Regions from separate parts of the Paenibacillus sp. E222 genome, predicted to be linked through region 1. Evidence: riboswitches for the same ligand, from Rfam matches in the RefSeq annotation. Region 1 holds a riboswitch; the other holds the start of a gene.
The links. Region 1 has a riboswitch for FMN ahead of HW560_RS23015 (DMT family transporter). Riboswitches for the same ligand answer to the same signal wherever they lie in the genome.
Positions count from the first base shown of each region.

Region 1 (3,418 bases):
GACATCTGAGCTGCGGCAACATCCCATTCGGCCAAACTATGTACGAACTCGGCAGCGGATACTTTTTTGCCGGCTTCTGCCAGAACCCAGGACTCGATCTCCATATCATCAGAGGTTAAAGCTCTACCCATAGAACGTTCCATGGAAGAGATCATCGCCGCCATTTCGCCGCTGTTCATCATGTAATAGTTCTCCATCAGTTTGACACCATTAACCGGACTCAGCTTTTCTTCAACCTCATGACCTTGTTCTTCCAGCCAACGAACCATCTTATAAACGGCTTCTTTGGCTTCATCACTCACAGGTGTACCTACAGGTGAAGCTGTCGTGTATGCAACCTTCAATTTGCGTTGATGAGGATAGTGCATATCAGCCAAGTAGCTGCCTGGAAAGAGGGGGGCATGGAACGCAGCTTCGGGTTGAATCACTTGCAGTGTATCCAGTAAAGCAGCACTGTCGCGAACGGAACGGGACAACGCAAAATCAATCGAAGCACCCTGCCACTGACGACCAACTCCCGGTCCAACAGGTGTCCGCCCACGTGTAGGTTTGAGTCCGAACAGGCCGCTGAATGAAGCAGGGATTCGGATGGAACCACCACCGTCACTGGCTCCCGCAAGGGGTACAATACCCGAAGCTACTGCGGCAGCGGCGCCTCCACTTGAACCGCCTGGCGAGTGCTTGATATTCCATGGATTTCGACTTGGACCGTGAAGGCGGGGCTCAGTAATATTTTTCAGGCCAAATTCTGGCGTATTGGTATGTCCAATGATAATGAAGCCTGCATCAAGCAGACGGGATACGAAATTGGAATTCCGCTGTGCATGATGCTCACGGAGAAGACGAGAACCCGAGGTGAGAATTTCACCTTCTAGGGATTGAGAGATATCTTTCAATAACAAGGGCACGCCGGCAAAGGGCTGCTCTCCCGGGCGAACCATACTCGCTTCCTGACGGGCGCGTGTTTCATATGTACGAATGACTGCATTAAGCTGTGGGTTCACTTCTTCCAGGCGTGCATACGCCGCTTCCAGCAATTCGACAGGGGATATCTCCCGTGCGCGAACCAACTCAGCCAAACCTATGGCATCGTAGGATGTATATGAAAATGATGAAGATGAAGACATGATGATCGTTCCTCTCTAAATTAACTTGATCTACTATTTCATAAGTCATCGTACCACCGGAATAGCGAAAAGACAAAAGGCACTGTACATCTTGAAGGATGTGCAGTGCCTTAATTGATTGGCTTTTATATAAAATTTAATTTGTACGAAGCTTTGGTGCACCATCAGCCGGAGTCGCTGAGCGTTCTTGCTGTTTGGAGATGGCGAATAGGGCGATCCAGATGAGGATGAAACCCAACAGCTGCTCCCAGGTAATTAAAGTACGGAATGCAATCCAGTTTACCAGTACACCGGCCATCGGGAAGCTCAGTTCTGCAAGTGTTGCAACTGAGGCCTTGGTGGAAGAGAGACCTTTGTAATATAACAGAAGACTCAGTAAGCCTGGCAGTAAGGCCTGACCCAGAATATTAAGTGCCACAGCCGCCTGTTCACCTGTAGCGGAAGGGAATGTCCAGGCAGCACCTTCGTTCCACGTCATAAAGATCAGCAGTGGCAAGGCTACGACAAAGCGCAGGGAGGTGACCGTTTCATAACGGGTTTGCCCCAGCATCAGCCGCCCCATAACCGTTGAACCGCCCCACAAGGCAGCTGCACCCAGTGATAACAGGCTGCCTGCATGAATCCAATTGTTCCAGTTGCCAAGGGGAAGAGTGAATCCGAACGTGAGCAGGTATGTTCCTGCAAGTGCTATGATAAACAGTCCACCGAAGCGACGAGGCAATGTTTCTTTCAACAAAAGCTTAGCCAGAACAATCGCAAATAGCGGCTGCATCTTTTGCAATAACAAAACCGTGTTGGGATCGTTATGCGTGAGCGCAAGGGTAAACAATACTGTAGCGAGAGCAGATCCTCCCCAGGAGATAAAGATCACGGCAATCCAGTGCCGTGCACGCAGGTTTTTCAGATCAGCCCGGAACTTCCATAACACGGGAATAGCTACAAGGCTGACAATAATATGTTCCACCAGTACAATCTGAGTGGAGGTCATCGTTTTAAGCAAAATAATGCGGAACAGCGGATCTACACCCCAGAGGGCGGCGCCAAGCACGACGAGCCAGAATCCGGTATTGCTTCGTTCCTTGAGGTAAACTGTTGATGCATGTTGGGTCTTTTCCATATTCAGGACTCCTTCGTCAGAACACGGAATCTTCAGTTGGCAAAGTCGACAAAAGCCCCCGTTTTGGTATACACCAAATAAACGGGGGCTCAATCATTGACATGTCGTACGAAAATAAGCCTTTCGTTAACGGCATGTTAATGTGTTGATCTTCTCTCATCCGGACTGTACCGTCGGCCTTGGAGTCACACCAAGTCAGTCGCTGAATCCCTACATTGGGTCAAACAGCGAGTCGCGGGCTGGTTCCGAAGAACATCACCGCCGGTTGGGAATTGCACCCTACCCCGAAGATCCTATTCAATTATATTGTGTATTGAACAAGCTGTAACATTAATAAGTCCATCTTATTCCTGTAAGCGCTAGCAGTTCAAGTGTTTTTTTAGAATATGATATTCCAGCTTCCCTGTTGTCTGCGTAGTAATACAATCTGTCCTGCATGATACGCATCGTGGAGCAGCCAGCGGGCAAGTGCATGTGCCCATTTTTCATCCGTATTCATGTAAGAGGCTTCAAGATCAGATTCTTCTAATGAAGCGAGCTGATCACGAAGCTGTCCGGCTAATAGTGTTGTATTTTGCATAAGTGTACTCCAGCCAGTGGTATCGGAAGGGTCGCCAGGATCTCCAAAGGTGGATTCATTGTTTTCGGCAGGTGTACCGGAGGGTGTTTTGCCCTGAATGCGACTCAACAAACGATGATTATAGTAATACATATGGTTGACCAACTGCCAGATGCTTAATCCACCGGATGATGGAACCCAGGTTGCCTGTTCAGCAGTCAGTCCTTCGATTGCCTTGGATAAAGGCACAATCCAGTTACATTGATCCCAGGTATCATCTTTCTGAATGAGCAATAGTTCTGTTGCTGTTGTAGTCATTGATTTTTCCTCCCTAAAATAAGTTCATGGTAACTAGCTAAAGTGCAAAAATGTGGTTACAATTAATATAACCCAAACATGAATGTTTGTAACTATCTTTTTCGTTTTAGGAAGTTACAATTTAGCGGAGGTACGTATGGATAGACTATGGACTGATTTTGTGAACAGTGATTACCACGACTGGCGTGGTGGGGATCGTTCAGAGGACAGGGTTGGCAAAACCGAATGGCAGCAAGGATTTCTTAAACAATGGCAACTGAATGCATCTGTACCTGCTTCTTCTGAAGAGGAGGAAGC
Region 1 is NZ_CP058552.1:5,163,063-5,166,480, reverse strand. Features, by position in the region: gene HW560_RS23020 (amidase) at 1-1,127, opposite strand, end outside; gene HW560_RS23015 (DMT family transporter) at 1,264-2,244, opposite strand; FMN riboswitch at 2,389-2,540, opposite strand; gene HW560_RS23010 (DinB family protein) at 2,624-3,121, opposite strand; gene HW560_RS23005 (CGNR zinc finger domain-containing protein) at 3,258-3,418, shown strand, end outside.

Region 2 (3,418 bases), 1.4 Mb from region 1:
CCTTTTTTGTCTTCTTTTGCATCTTTAGGGCAGGATTTTGAAAAAATCTTGCTGATTATTTTGCGATCAATCCATTTTCAGTGTACACTAAGAAAAGTGCTATAAAGCTTGGCCCAGGGTCATGCGTTCTGGCACCATTAACGATGGTCAATACGAAAGGAGTCATTTACATATGGCGAAACAAGCGAAAATCAAAATGGCAAACGGCGGAGAAGTTGTAATCGATTTGTTCGATCAAGAAGCTCCAAACACAGTAGCAAACTTTGAGAAACTGGCTAACTCCGGTTTCTACAACGGTCTTGTATTCCACCGTGTTATTCCGGGCTTTGTAGCTCAAGGCGGATGCCCTAACGGTTCCGGTGCAGGCGGCCCAGGTTACACAATCAACTGTGAAATCAACCCGAACAAACATGAGCGCGGAACATTGGCTATGGCACATGCAGGCCGTAACACAGGCGGAAGCCAGTTCTACATCTGCTACCAACCGCAACCACATTTGGATGGACAACATACTGTATTTGGTAAAGTAACCAAAGGTATGGAGTTCGTGGACGCTTTCGAAGGTCGCGACAAAATGGAAACTGTTGAAGTAGTAGAAGCTTAATCAATATCCGTATGTAAACCGTTTCGCAATGAGCGAAGCGGTTTTTGTTTACACTTAAGCTTATTAAAAGTTAGTATGTGACAAAAAGGAACAAAAAACAATTGATTTTTTGACGTTAAAGTGCTAACATCCAATTAATAACGCAACGAATCCTTCAGGGCAGGGTGTAATTCCCTACCGGCGGTGATGCAGTATGTGAGGATATCTTTCCAGCATTGATGCAAAGTCCGTGACCCGTCTGCCTGTGGCAGATGGCTGATCTGGTGTAATTCCAGAACCGACAGTATAGTCTGGATGGGAGAAGGAGAGGGTGCCGTCCTTAGGGACCGCATTCCGCAGGAGTGTTGCTGTACAGTTTTTGATGAATTCATTTCCTGTGCAGGGAGAAATCCGGATACTTCCGGCAATCTTCATACATATGCCACATCATAGAAGCTCTTTACCTGTAATTGAAGTTCATTAAGGTATGTGTCTGCTTTCACTTGCCTGAAATGAAGTTTTGGGCGATGTGTTGTTGGCAATGTATCAATAGTACTGCTGGTGACACATGTCTCTCATCATCCCCATCGAACGGTTTGTTCGACGGGGATTTTTTAATATCAGTAAAGTAAAAACTTCGAAGTATGATGCTCTTGATATTGCAAGAAAAAATTCCGCTAAACGCGGTCTGGCTTCCTTGGAGTACTTCGATAGACGTTTTTTCTTATTGGATATGGAACATGCCTCTCTGTTGGAAGGGAGGTCTATAACTTGAGATTTTAACCGTGGGGTGAACGGACTTGGAAATGATTAATGATGAATTTTATATGGCGCTGGCACTGGATATGGCAGAGCGGGCACAAGGACAGACTGGAATCAATCCGGTAGTAGGTTGTGTCGTTGTTAAAGAAGGACGTATCGTGGGCCTCGGAAGTCATCTCAAACGGGGAACGGGTCATGCAGAGGTTCATGCGCTGAACATGGCGGGCAGTGATGCGGAAGGCAGTACAGTATACGTTACGCTTGAACCCTGTAGCCATTATGGCAAGACTCCACCATGCAGTGAACGTCTCATTCATGAGAAAGTGAAACGTGTCGTCGTATGCTGCGAAGATCCGAATCCGCAAGTCTCAGGCAGAGGGATCAGCATGCTGCGTCAACAAGGGATCGAAGTTGAAGTTGGAGTGCTGCGTGAGCGCGGAAGACGGATGAACGAGAAATTCATCAAATACATTACAACAGGTCTCCCCTTTGTAACTTTGAAGACGGCCTCTACTCTGGATGGCAAAATCGCTACGCGTAGCGGTGACAGCAAATGGATCTCTAACGAGTCAGCTCGCGAGATTGTACACGCGCTTCGTCATCGCCATCAAGGAATTATGGTTGGTGTGGAAACGGTCATTGCAGACAATCCCGAACTCACGACTCGCTTGCAAGTGGAAGGGATCAGCCCGGTACGAATTGTGGTCGATTCCAAGCTACGTCTGCCTGTAGGAGCCAAAATGGTTAAGGATGGCCTTGCACCAACCTGGGTGCTTACAACGGATGAGGCGAGCCCTAAAGCCGCTGAGCGGCTTGAGGCCTATGGGGTGGAGATTATACGTTGTGGTCCAGGACCACGTGTTGATCTGCTAAGTGCACTCAGCAAGCTCGGTGAGCGTGAAATTGGTTCGATTCTGCTTGAAGGCGGGGGTACTCTGAATGGTGCCATGCTGGAAGCGCGATTGGTAGATCGACTGCTCATGTTCATTGCTCCGAAAATTGTCGGAGGATACGAAACACCAGGCAGTTTCCGCTTCGAGGGTGTTGAGCGCATGAGTCAGGCGATTCAATTGCATCAGCTGGAAATTGAGCAAGTTGGAGATAATATTAGCATTGGCGGAATTCCGGTTTGGCCTGAATAAATGAATTGATTGAATTAACAATAACGAAATAAATAAAGGAGGCGGTAGCATGTTTACCGGTTTGGTGGAAGAAGTCGGTCAGATCCGGCGTATAGGTCGGAAAGGCGAAGCGATGGTCCTGAATATCGGAGCTTCCGCCATCATGAACGACTTGAAGATTGGCGATAGTGTAGCCGTAAACGGGGTATGCTTAACTGCGACTACCCTGGAGGGTGGCGGTTTTACTGCTGACGTGATGCCTGAGACATATCGACATACCAATCTTAGTCAATTGCAATCCGGAAGCAAAGTTAATCTGGAGCGAGCCATGTTGTCAGGTGGTCGTTTTGGCGGGCATATCGTTCAGGGCCATGTCGATGGCACTGGGGTCATTGGCAGCATTACACGTGACCAGAATGCGATTGTTTTCGAGATCAAACCTGATGATACGCAACTGTTCAAATATCTGATACCCAAAGGGTCTGTAACCCTGGACGGAATTAGTCTGACCGTTGTGCATACTTCACAGACCGCATTCACTGTATCCATTATTCCACACACCATTGGTGAGACCGTATTAAATGTGAAAAAGACGGGGGATACCATCAATATTGAGTGTGATATTTTGGGCAAATATGTGGATCATCTGTTGCACTATGGTAAGGGACATCAGGAGACAGGTACGGGCAAGCCGAGAAGTATCAGTGAGGATTTCCTTGCTAATCACGGATTTGCTTAACAAATCGTAATTGCTTAACTACAAATATAAATTGAAATAGATACTGGAGGGGGACCTATGTCAGAGAAATCCATTCTGAATTCTATTGAGGAAGCCATCTACGATCTCATGCAGGGTAAACCGGTTATTGTGGTGGATGATGAGGATCGGGAGAATGAAGGTGACTTTATCGCTTTGGCGGAAAAGGCTACACCTGAAGTGATCAATTTCATG
Region 2 is NZ_CP058552.1:3,808,090-3,811,507, forward strand. Features, by position in the region: gene HW560_RS17165 (peptidylprolyl isomerase) at 173-604, shown strand; FMN riboswitch at 751-914, shown strand; gene ribD (bifunctional diaminohydroxyphosphoribosylaminopyrimidine deaminase/5-amino-6-(5-phosphoribosylamino)uracil reductase RibD) at 1,384-2,487, shown strand; gene ribE (riboflavin synthase) at 2,537-3,205, shown strand; gene HW560_RS17180 (bifunctional 3,4-dihydroxy-2-butanone-4-phosphate synthase/GTP cyclohydrolase II) at 3,263-3,418, shown strand, end outside.
Region 2: another riboswitch for FMN. It lies ahead of ribD (bifunctional diaminohydroxyphosphoribosylaminopyrimidine deaminase/5-amino-6-(5-phosphoribosylamino)uracil reductase RibD); the one in region 1 lies ahead of HW560_RS23015 (DMT family transporter).